Regions from separate parts of the Massilia sp. TWP1-3-3 genome, predicted to be linked through region 2. Evidence: predicted binding sites of a transcription regulator. Region 2 holds the regulator's gene; the other holds the start of a gene.
What was found. Region 2 encodes FNR, which switches genes on or off when oxygen is low (the NO sensors DNR and NnrR bind a similar motif). Its sites were predicted from a motif close to TTGATNNNNATCAA; they were not measured.
Positions count from the first base shown of each region.

Region 1: ACP7D4_RS15000 (universal stress protein) is a predicted target of FNR. The motif match lies at 3,405-3,418, and genes of this name have one in related genera.

Region 1 covers NZ_JAFCWX010000013.1:65,723-71,493, reverse strand. The annotation lists gene ACP7D4_RS15015 (glycine zipper 2TM domain-containing protein) at 1-697, shown strand, start outside; gene ACP7D4_RS15010 (Crp/Fnr family transcriptional regulator) at 773-1,585, opposite strand; gene ACP7D4_RS15005 (response regulator) at 2,041-2,685, opposite strand; gene ACP7D4_RS15000 (universal stress protein) at 2,866-3,330, opposite strand; gene ACP7D4_RS14995 (protein phosphatase CheZ) at 3,745-4,599, shown strand; gene ACP7D4_RS14990 (chemotaxis protein CheA) at 4,599-5,771, shown strand, end outside.
Region 2 covers NZ_JAFCWX010000009.1:20,808-26,578, reverse strand. The annotation lists gene ACP7D4_RS10805 (DEAD/DEAH box helicase) at 1-1,161, shown strand, start outside; gene fnr (fumarate/nitrate reduction transcriptional regulator Fnr) at 1,186-1,947, shown strand; gene ACP7D4_RS10795 (hypothetical protein) at 2,106-2,327, opposite strand; gene ACP7D4_RS10790 (FixH family protein) at 2,336-2,869, opposite strand; gene ccoG (cytochrome c oxidase accessory protein CcoG) at 2,884-4,263, opposite strand; gene ccoP (cytochrome-c oxidase, cbb3-type subunit III) at 4,260-5,243, opposite strand; gene ACP7D4_RS10775 (cbb3-type cytochrome oxidase subunit 3) at 5,236-5,415, opposite strand; gene ccoO (cytochrome-c oxidase, cbb3-type subunit II) at 5,417-5,771, opposite strand, start outside.

The DNA of each region.
Region 1 (5,771 bases), on a different contig from region 2:
CCGCAACGACCGCGGCCAGTACGCCACCAATGACGGCGCCCCGCGCATCGAGCGTTTCGACGTGCGCGGCGACACCCAGCTCACGCCGGGTAATGAACTGAACTTCATGGTCTACGGCACCCCGGGCGCCAAGGTCGACATGGCGATCGAAGGCGCCAAGGGCGTGTTCTTCTTGCCGGAAGTTAAGCCGGGCGAGTATGCCGGCGAATACATCATCCGCCGCACCGACCGCATCGCGTCGAACAGTGTCGTGACGGCCAATTTGCGCGTCGGCAACCGTGTCGCGACAAGCAAGCTGAACAAGCCTCTGCTGCTGGCAAGCACGACGCCGATGACGGTCACGGCCGTGCCGCGCTATTGCGGCAATTGCGCGGTGGTTGAAACGGTCAACGTGGTGCAGGTGGATGGCGACGGCAGCTACCTCGGCACCATCGGCGGCGGTGTGATCGGCGCGGCAATCGGCAGCCAGATCGGCGACGGCAAAGGCAAAACGGCGGCGCAAATCGCCGGCGCACTGGGCGGCGCGTATATCGGCCGCAACATCGAGCGTAATGCCAAGCGTACCCAGCATTACGAAGTCGTGGTCCGTTTCGCCAATGCCGGTACCCAGACGGTGACGTATGAGCAGGACCCTGGTCTGCGCGTAGGCGAAAAGGTCAAGGTTAACAACGGCGTACTGGCCCGCGATCCGGGCTAAGCGCGATCTGCCAATTCTGTCGCTTGAATAAAAAACGGCGCCCTTTGGGGCGCCGTTTTTGTTTGAGCACTGGGGTCAAATCGTCGTTGCCAGTGACTGGTCGTTGCCGGCTGCCGCTTCGGCCTCGGCCTTGGCCTTGGCGGCGGCATTCGCCGTTGCCTTGGCGCGCGAACGGGAAGGCGGCAGGCGACGCAGCGTCTTGAGCGCTTCGGCGTCCTTGATGCCGATGGTGCGCTGGTCGACGGTGATCAGGCCGATTTCGTTAAAAGCCGACAGCGTGCGGCTCACCGTTTCTAGCGTCAAGCCCAGGTAGCTGCCGATTTCGTGACGGGTCATGCGCAGGTTGAACAGCTTGCTCGAGTAACCCATGGCAGCGAAACGGTCGGCCAGCGAGACCAGGAAACGGGCCACGCGCGCTTCGGCCGACAGGGCGCCGAGCATGCCGATCATGGCTTGTTCGCGCACCAGTTCGCGGCTCATGACGCCGTACATGACGTTTTCCAGTTCCAGGTGCACGCGGCCGAGCGCGGTCAGTTTTTTGAATGGCAGCAAGATCAAGTCGCAATCGGACAGCGCGACCGCTTCCGAGGCGTAATGACGGGTGTGAATGCCGTCGACGCCGAGCATGTCGCCCTTCATGGGAAAGCTGAGCACCTGCTCGTTGCCGAATTCGTCGATCAGGACGGTTTTGAGAAAGCCCGAGTTGACGATGTACAGCGTATCGAAGGCTTGGCCGATGGTGTGCACGCGCTGCCCCGTCTTGAACTGCACATGCTGGAACAGCAATTCTTCGCTGTTAACGGACACGGCGGCGGTAATGTGCAGCAAGTCGCACACTTCCTTGAGGTTGGACCAGAGGCGGCCTTGACGCTGGCGACCGGCTTCCATGGGTGAGGAATGCAGGGTCGACGAGGGGTTGGTACGGTTATCTGACGTTGGCGTGGACAGCATGCTCATCTCCAGGTGAAAAAACTTTTAGGTTCAAGCTGCGGCAATCACGGGCTAAAACAACGATCTGTGATGCCGCGACCGGAGCTTTGAAAGTGATGGAACAGCACGGCTGGGATAGCTTGCGTCGTTGAAAGTGAACCGCAGGAAAGCCCGAATCGTTGGATTTAGTATGCCAACTCGAGTCCGGTATTGATATCAGCGACGGCTGAATCTGGGAGTAGGATATGGCGGGCCTTTGTAGGATGAATCCTAACAAACGTTGGCATTGTCATAGGGGGAGGGGGCGGAACGGCGTGGCGGAAAAACGCTTGGCAAATACCTGGCGAAAGCATTCGATTGACGTTTGTCCGCACGAAATTGCACGGATGTTGTCTAAAAATCTTCGCTTTGCTTCATGAACGAAATGGGGAAAGCAAACGGTGCGCCACTGCGTACTGGACCATTTCGGACAGCGAGGTCATGCCCATTTTTTGCATGATGCGCGTCTTGTGGGTGCTGACCGTCTTGACGGACAAGTGCAGGCCGTTGGCGATTTCGGTGATCGACTTGCCGCCCACGAGCAGGGAGAAAACTTCGAATTCGCGGTCGGACAATTGCTTGTGCAATAGTTGCTCGTTGGGCGTCATGATGTTCAGCGCAAGCTGTTCGGCCACTTCGGTGCTGATGTACGGGCGCCCGGAGGCGACCTTGCGGATCGCGCCCACCAGTTGCGTGCCCGCGCTCTCCTTGGTCAGGTAGCCCTGGGCGCCGGCGCGGATCGCGCGCACCGCGTATTGCTCTTCCTCGTGCATGGTGAGGATCAGGATGGCCAGCTTGGGCGCTTCGCTCTTGATCTGGCGAATCAGGTCGACGCCGCTGCGCCCGGGCATCGACAAGTCCAGCAGCAGCAGGTCGAAGCCGCCCTGGCGCACGTGCGAGAGCACTTCGAACCCATTGGTGGCTTCGCCCACGATGTCGATATCGAGTGCGCCGTCGAGAATGCGTTTGAGGCCTTCGCGCATGATCGTGTGGTCGTCGGCAACTACTATTCGTATCATAAGTGGGCAATCTGGCAGTGTGGAGTATCCGATTATTACCGGTTGTTAGTTACTAACTTGTAAAAATGTAAGTACACCCGTAGCCTACGGTGGAATTGGCAGCAACGCAACAGTTATGACGCCAAGCTGCCCGCTTAGCTGCCCGCTAGCTGCCCGCTTAGCTGCCCGCTAGCTGCCCGCTTAGCTGCCCGGTTCGCTGATCAAGCGGTGCACCAGCACCGGTTTGGTCGTGTGCGAGAGGACCTTGTTGGTGACGCTGCCGAGCAACAGCTGTCCCCAGCCGCTACGCCCGTGCGAACCAATGAAGATCAGGTCGCAGCGTTCGCTGTCGGCAATCTCGTCGATCTTGAGGCCGGCCGAATCGGCGAACGCCGTCATGGCGTCGGCAACCAGGCCGGCCTTGCGCGCCGCCTGCACCACCGCGCCCGTGTGCTCGTCGCCCACGCGGCGCATGTGGGCTATGTAGTCTTCCTCGCTGGGATAGGCCGGCGGCACGATCTCGACATACACGGGGTACTGGTACGAAGGCGCCACATACAGCACCAGCACCTGCGCGCCCATCTGGCGGGCAAACTCCACCCCCGCGCACGCGGTGTGACGCGAGACTGCCGAGCCATCCGTGGTAATCAGAATTTTTTGGTACATGCTGCATTTCTCCCAGAGTTTAGGTACATTTTCCCGTTTTCCAGGGTTTCTGACTATTGATAGAGCGCAAACGTTTGATACGGATCAAACTCCGTCTTGAGAAACAGCGCGTGCAGGGGCGAAATTTATTACTCAGGCGCGCCAAAATTCCCGACGTCGCGATGGTACGATTACGAAATACAACAGATGTTGACGCCATTTTGACCGCAAAGACACATTTTGCTTGTCGTGCTCACAAGTTTCTGACCTGATTAGGGGGCCGGGACCGCACAGTGATTTACCGCAGCCGCATAGCACTGCTACACTCGCATGAACGCGGCAAAAAGTTGCCACGGGTCATGCTCTGCCAAAAACTCGCAAGGCACAAATCATTCTGGACCACCGCGACATTTAATATTATGGAGAAGCAGGGATATGACCGACGCCGCTGATGATTTCGACGCACTGTTCGATGAAGTGTCTGCGCAACGAGATACCGCAATTGCAGCGCAACCGGCCGCCGCGCCCGCCAGCGCCGAAGATGACATGGACGCCCTGTTTGACCAGGTCGCCGCTGCCCATCCGCAACTGGTGGCCGTGGCGCCTTCCGCGCCCGCCCCGACACCGGCTGCAGCCGAACCTGCTGTCGCAGCTGAATCGGCCGCGCACGCCGACGGCGCCGAGGTCAACGCCGCCGACAAGCCGATGTTCGAGCGCCTGGGCGGCATTGTGCGCCTGCTGCACGATTCGCTGCGCGAACTGGGCTACGACAAGGCGCTCAATGAAGCGTCGAGCCAGATCACCGACGCCCAGGACCGCCTGGAATACGTCGCCAGCCTGACCGAACAGGCCGCCAACAAAGTGCTCAACACGCTCGACGAAGGCATGCCGGCCCAGGACGTGCTGTCGAAAAAGTCGAAAGCGATGGAAGCGCGCTGGGCCGACCTGTTTGCCGGCAAGCTGAGCATTGACGAATTCAAGACCCTGGCGGGCGATGCGCGCTCCTTTGCGCAAGCGGTGACGGAAGCGACCGAGGCCGAAAAAGCGCGTTTGCTCGACATCATGATGGCCCAGGACTTCCAGGACATCACCGGCCAGCTGATCAAGAAGGTGGTCACGATCACCAAGACGGTCGAGCACGAACTGGCCCAGCTGCTGCGCGACAATGCACCACCGGCCGTACGCGACAAATTGCAAGCCAAGCCTGCCCTGATGCAAGGTCCCGCGCTGCCGTCGGTGGCGCTCGACCAGGACAATGTTGACGATCTTTTAGCTGATCTGGGATTCTAATGGACGATATGCTCAAGGATTTCGTCGTCGAGGCGATGGATCTTGCAGTCAACGTAGAAGAGCACTTGCTGCGCCTCGAGCGTGACCCGAACAACAAGGAAACGCTGAACGCGGTGTTCCGCTCTTTCCATACCATTAAGGGCGGCGCCGGGTTCATGAACCTGCCGGCGCTGGTGGCCGCTTGCCACCTGACCGAAAACCTGTTTGACGCCTTGCGCACGGGCGCCGCGCCGGTAACGCCGATCGCGATCGAGGCGGCGCTGCAGGCGTCCGGTTTCGTGGCCGACCAGTTGACCGACCTGTCGAACGGCGCCTTGCCCGAGCAGCTGGCGTCGATGCCCGATTCGCTGGAACGCATTTTGGTCAACGCCATCGAAGGCAATACCGTTTCCGCACCCGCGGCGCCGCTGCCGGCCGCCCAACAGGCAACGCCGGCGATGCCAGCAATGCCGGTGGCGCAAGCACTACCGGTCACCTCGGTCGGCGCTGACGGCCTCGACTGGGAAGCAATGTTCATGGCGGTGGTGCCACCGGGCACCTACACTCCGGCCAACAGGCACGCTGCCGCATCCGCTGCGCCTGCGCCAAGCGGCGGCCCAACTATCGGCTCAACTACCGGCCCAACTACGGGTCCAACTACGGGGTCAACCCATGCGCCGGCTCACGCCCCAAGCGCCGGGGCAGCGGCCCAAGCCAAGCCGGCCGGCTGGGACGGCCAGGAGCGTCGCGACGAGAAGGTCCAGGAATTCCGGGCCGCCTCGGCACCCGTCAAGGAAGACAGCATCCGCGTCGACGCCGTCAAGCTCGACGCGCTGCTGGAAGTGGCGGGCGAATCCGTGCAAGCTGCCAATCAGGCGGCCGTACTGTTAGAGCGCCTGCTGCAGTTCAAGTTTGAAGGCGTGGCCGCCACGCTGATGGCAACGCTGAGCGAAACGCTCGAGCGCGCCTCGCGCTATTCGGCCGAGCTGCAGCGCGCCACACTGGCGACCCGCATGCAGCCGGTAGGGCGCTTGTTCCAGAAGTTTCCGCGCCTGGTGCGCGAGCTGGCCAAGGACCTGGGCAAGGATGTCGAATTGACCATTGAAGGGGCGGAAACGGAAGTGGACCGCGTCGTCGTCGACAGCCTGTACGATCCCTTGGTGCACATGTTGCGCAACGCGCTGGACCATGGC
Region 2 (5,771 bases):
ATCGGCCCGGTCCTGGCCGGGCGCGACGTAATGGCCGCAGCCCAGACCGGGACCGGCAAGACCGCCGGTTTCGCCCTCCCGCTGCTGCAGCGCCTGACCATGGAAGGCGGCCAGGCGGGCAGCAACGCGGTGCGCGTGCTGGTGCTGGTGCCCACGCGCGAATTGGCCGAACAAGTGCACGACAGTTTCAAGGAATATGGCGCCGGCCTGCCGCTGCGCACCCATGTCGCTTACGGCGGCGTGAGCATCAATCCGCAAATGATGAAGCTACGCAAAGGGCTCGACGTACTGGTGGCCACGCCCGGGCGCCTGCTCGACCTGTACCGCCAGAATGCGGTCAAGTTCGACCAGTTGCAAACGCTGGTGCTCGACGAGGCCGACCGCATGCTCGACCTGGGCTTTTCGCGCGAACTGAATGAGATTTTTGCCGCCCTGCCCGCCAAGCGCCAAACCCTGTTGTTTTCGGCGACGTTTTCCGACGAGATCCGCGCGCTGGCAGGCAAGCTCTTGAACAACCCTCTGAGCATTGAAGTTAGCGCGCGCAACAGCACGGTGCAGCGGATTCGGCAGTGGGTGGTGCCGGTCGATAAAAAACGCAAGCCGGAACTGTTCTTGCATTTGTTGCACAAGCTGCGCTGGGGCCAGGTGCTGGTGTTCGTCAAGACGCGCAAGGGTGTCGACCAACTGGTCGACACCTTGGCGGCAAATGGCGTGGCGGCCGACGCGATTCACGGCGACAAGGCGCAGCCGGCGCGCCTGCGGGCGCTGGAGCGTTTCAAGGCGGGCCAGTGCAAGATACTGGTGGCAACCGACGTCGCCGCGCGCGGGCTGGACATCGATGACTTGCCGCAAGTGGTCAATTTCGACTTACCCACCGTGGCCGAAGACTATATCCACCGCACCGGCCGCACCGGCCGCGCGGGCAATGCGGGCCAGGCGGTGTCGCTGGTATGCGCCGATGAGGTGGACTTGCTCGCCGCCATTGAAATGTTCACGCGGCAAACCCTGGAACGCATCGAAGAGCCCGGCTTTTCGCCCGAGCACCGGGTGCCGCTGACCGATACGGCAGGCCAGGTCGTCAAGAAGCCGAAGAAGGCGAAAAAGGCCAAGGTGACGGGCGATGTTTTGCACGTGGATGTCCGCTTTTTAAAAACCCGATAAGCTGCGATGAAGTATGATGACTGAATGAATCAACCGAATCCCCCTGCAGCTGTATTAAATATCAACGTCTTGAAAGCAAGCTGCGCAGGATGCAGCATGCACCAATTATGCCTTCCCATGGGGCTCGACGAGGGCGAACTGAGTCGGCTGGACCAGATCATTGGCAAGCGCAGCCGCATTTTGCGCGACGAGCGCCTGTACCAAATGGATCAGCCTTTTCGCAGTTTGTACGCGATTCGCTTCGGCCATTTCAAGACTTACCAGGTCAATGCGGCCGGAGAACAACAGATTACGGGTTTTCAGATGGCCGGCGAATTGCTGGGAATGGACGCCATCAGCGGCGACCGCCACCATTGCGACGCAGTGGCGCTCGAGGATAGCGAAGTGTGCGAGATTCCGTTCACCCGCCTTGAAGACTTGTTCGGCCAGGTGCCGACGCTGCTGCGTCACTTTCACCGCATCATGAGCCAGGAAATCACGCGTGAACAAAACGTCATGCTATTGCTGGGCAATATGCGCGCCGAGCAGCGTTTTGCGGTGTTTCTGGTCAATTTGTCGTCGCGCTACGCGGCGCGCGGGTATTCGCCGACCAGCTTTCAGCTGCGCATGTCGCGTGAAGATATTGGCAATTATCTGGGCTTGACCATTGAAAGCATCAGTCGATTGCTGTCGCGCTTCAAAAAGCAGGGCTGGTTAAAGGTCGACAAGCGCGAAGTGACGCTGCTCGACCCGGTGATGCTCAAGGCGATGGCCGCCGGTACCGCGCAGTGCAGCCCGATGGCCTGAGTCAGGCTACCCGTAAAAGTCCCCCCACATCGTCGTCGCGCACGCGACGGACCCATGGAACATTGGCTCAGTTGAACCGTTCCATTGCCGCCAATCGTCGCCCCCGCGTTCACGCGCCGGCCGTCGTTGGTCACTTGGGCCCCATGGGACCCGACGACTCAAAACGGCGCCTTTCCATCGTCCGGCACCACGATCAAATACCCCGTCAGCAAGCCGGCCAGCGTGCAAAACGTCCAGAAGAAGAAAAACCCGATGCTGTAGACCGCCATCGGCGCCAGCGACGACAGCGCTTCCGGCTCGACCCACGAGAAGAAAAAGCCTTCAGCGAGCGCCGCGGCCAGGAACGATGGCCACAGCACCGCCATCGCCAGGCGCTTCATGCCCTGCCTCATGGCGCAATGGCCGCATCGGCGTCGATCGTCATCGACTGCTGGGCCGGAAATTGCCATTCGGCGGCCAGGCGCCAGTCGCGCTTGCCCCCTTCCACATTCACCTGCCAGCGTGCCTGCTCCAGTGCCGGCAGCGGCGCCGAAAAACGCCCCTGTGCATCTGGATACACGGCGAGCAAAATGTCTTTTTCAGGCAACGTCGAATGCGCCAGTCCGATCCTGAACGGGGTCGTGACCGGCTGCCCAAAGCTGGTCAATTCGCCCTGCATCGCATGCGCGCCGGCGTTGTAGTGCAGCGCCACCGACAGGCGCTGGGCGCTGGCCACGCGGTCGCGCCGCAAGTCCTGGTTAATCGCCTTGCCCTGCTTGTAATAGTCGTCGACCACCATCGCGTCCTGGCGCGTATAGGCCAGGTAACCGGTGTAGCCGCCGGCCACCAGGACCACGGCCGGCCCGAGCATCAGCAGCCATGGCCAGCGCTGGGCATACCATGGCGGCGCCGTGCGCAGCCTGGGTTGGGAAGCAGTTTGCATGCGGTTCTCCTTCATTATCTCGGTACGATAAATACGGCTTTTTCGGTGACCTTGAGCGAGGGCTGGTCGAGCGCGCTCAATTCGAACATGATCGCATGCGAGCCGCCCGTCAGGGCTGCCCGTTCGGTCTGCACCCGCACCGGCACGGCGCGCGTGCTGGCGCCGTCGAGCAGCACTTCTTCCTGGTCGGCCAGGCGCACCCCGGGCAGGCCGCTGACGACAATGTGGAAGCGATGCGCCGTTTCGCCGGTGTTCATCACCTGCAGGCGGTACACGTTTTCAATCACGCCGTCGCCCACTTCGCGCCCCATCGAGCCGCGGTCGCGGATGACGTCAAGCTTGAGCGGGGTGCGCAGCGCCAGCGCGGTGCCAAAGCCGATGCCGATCAGGGCCAGCAGCGCGCTGTAAATGAGCACGCGTGGGCGCACGATGTGCGCGCCGATCTGGCGCGCCGACCAGCCCTTTTCCATGGCCTGGTCGGTCGAATAGCGAATCAGCCCGCGCGGCAGGTCGATCTTGTCCATCACGCCGTTGCAAGCGTCCACGCAGGCCGCGCAGCCGATGCATTCATACTGCAGGCCATTGCGAATGTCGATTCCGGTCGGGCACACCTGCACGCACAGGGTGCAGTCGATGCAGTCGCCCTTGGTGCGTTCGGCCGTTTGCGCGCCGCGCGGCTCGCCCCGTTCCCGGTCGTAGGTAACGATCAGCGTGTCTTTGTCGAACATGGCGCTCTGGAAGCGCGCATAGGGGCACATGTATTTGCACACCTGCTCGCGCAGCCAGCCCGCGTTGCCGTAGGTGGCGAGCGCGTAAAAGCCGATCCAGAACCATTCCCACGGCCCCAGGCTGAGCGCGCCAATGCCCGCCATCATCGAGCGCATGGGCGCAAAGTAACCGACGAACGAGATCCCGGTCCACAGCGCCACCAGCCACCAGGCGCTGTGTTTGGCGCTCTTGCGCCAGATCTTGTCCAGCGTCCAGGGTTGGCGGTCGAGCCGGATGCGGGCGCTGCGCGCGCCTTCGATCTTGCGCTCGATCCACATGAAAATTTCGGTGTACACCGTTTGCGGACAGGCAAAGCCGCACCACACGCGCCCGGCCACGGCCGTCACCAAAAACAGCAGCCAGGCGCAGATGATCAGCAGCGCAGCGAGGTAAATGAAGTCCTGCGGCCACAGCACCAACCCAAAGATGTAGAACTTGCGCGCGGCCAGGTCGAACAGGACCGCCTGACGATCGTTCCAGGTCAGCCACGGCAGACCGTAGAACACGATCTGCGTGATCCACACGCAGGCCCAGCGCAGGGTCGCATAGCGGCCCTTCGCCTCGCGCGGATAAATCTCCTCGCGCGCCGCGTACATTTTGATCACCTTTGGACTGGACTGCTTCATTTTTTAGCCACTGCCGCGTTGTCACTGGCCGCGTTAGGACTGGCCGCGGTGATGCTGGCAGATTTGGTGCCGGCCGGGTCGTTCGACAGGCTCCACACGTAAGCTGCCAGCACGTGCACCTTGTCGGCGCCCAGGAAGTCCTCGAAGGCCGGCATCTGGTTGTCGCGCCCCTTGCGGATGGTTTCCATGATGGTGTCGGCGCTGCCGCCATACAGCCAGACCTTGTCGGTCAGGTTCGGCGCGCCGATGGCCTGGTTGCCCCCGCCGCTGGCGGTGTGGCAAGCCATGCAGGCACTGAACTTGGACTTGCCGAACACCGCCTTGATCGGATCGTGCGAGGCGCCCGACAAGCTCTTGACGTATTGGACAACGTTGACGATATCGTCATCCGAGCCGACCGCCGCGCCCATTGGCGGCATCACCCCGTGACGCCCCTTCATGATGGTCGTCTTGATGATCTCCGGCGTGCCGCCATGCAGCCAGTCGCTGTCGGTCAGGTTCGGATAACCCTTGTTGCCGCGCGCATCCGAGCCGTGGCACTGGGCGCAGTACGTCATGAACAGGCGCTCGCCGATGGCATGCGCCTTCGGGTCGGCCGCCACCACCTCGATCGGCTGGCCGGAAAAGCGCGCAAACTGCGGACCGTATTCGGCGTCGGCTTTACTGAGTTCTTCAGTGTAGGCGCTGCTCGACTTCCAGCCAAGCTTGCCGGCATAGCTGCCAAGGCCCGGATACAGGAACAGGTAAGCGAGCGCGAAGACGATGGTGATGTAGAACAGCCACATCCACCAGCGCGGCAGCGGCGTGTTCAACTCGGACAGGTCTTCGTCCCACACGTGGCCGGTGGTGCCGTCGCTCGGCGCGTCGGGCGCAACTTTGTGCAGCGACTGCGAGTACAGCAAAATGCCGCAGCCGGCCACGGACAGCAGCGTGATGACGACGATGAACAGGTCCCAGAATACGTGGGTAAAATCAGACATGGCGCTTCTCCTGCACGCCATCATCGAGGGCGTCGTCGGCAAACGGCAGCGCCGCCTGGATCGCAAAGTCGGCATTGCTGCGCAGTGCAAAGGTCCACAGCAAAATGCCGAGGAAGGTCACGAAGCTGATCACGGTCATGATGCTGCTCGCACTATCGAAAATATGTTCCATCTTATTTCCTTGTCTTGATCTGGGTGCCCAGGCCCTGCAGGTACGCAATGAGCGCATCCTGCTCGGTCTTGTCGGCCAGCGTGGCCGGACCCTGGGCAATCTCTTCTTCCGAGTACGGCACGCCAAGGCGCTTCATGGCGCGCATCTTGGGCAGCACGTCTTCAGGCACCAGCTTGTTGGCCGCCAGCCATGGATAGCCCGGCATGTTCGATTCCGGCACCAGCGAGCGCGGGTCGTCCAGGTGGCTGCGGTGCCAGTCGTCGCTGTAACGCCCGCCCACGCGCGCCAGATCCGGCCCGGTGCGCTTGGAGCCCCACTGGAACGGGTGGTCGTAGACGTACTCGCCGGCCACCGAG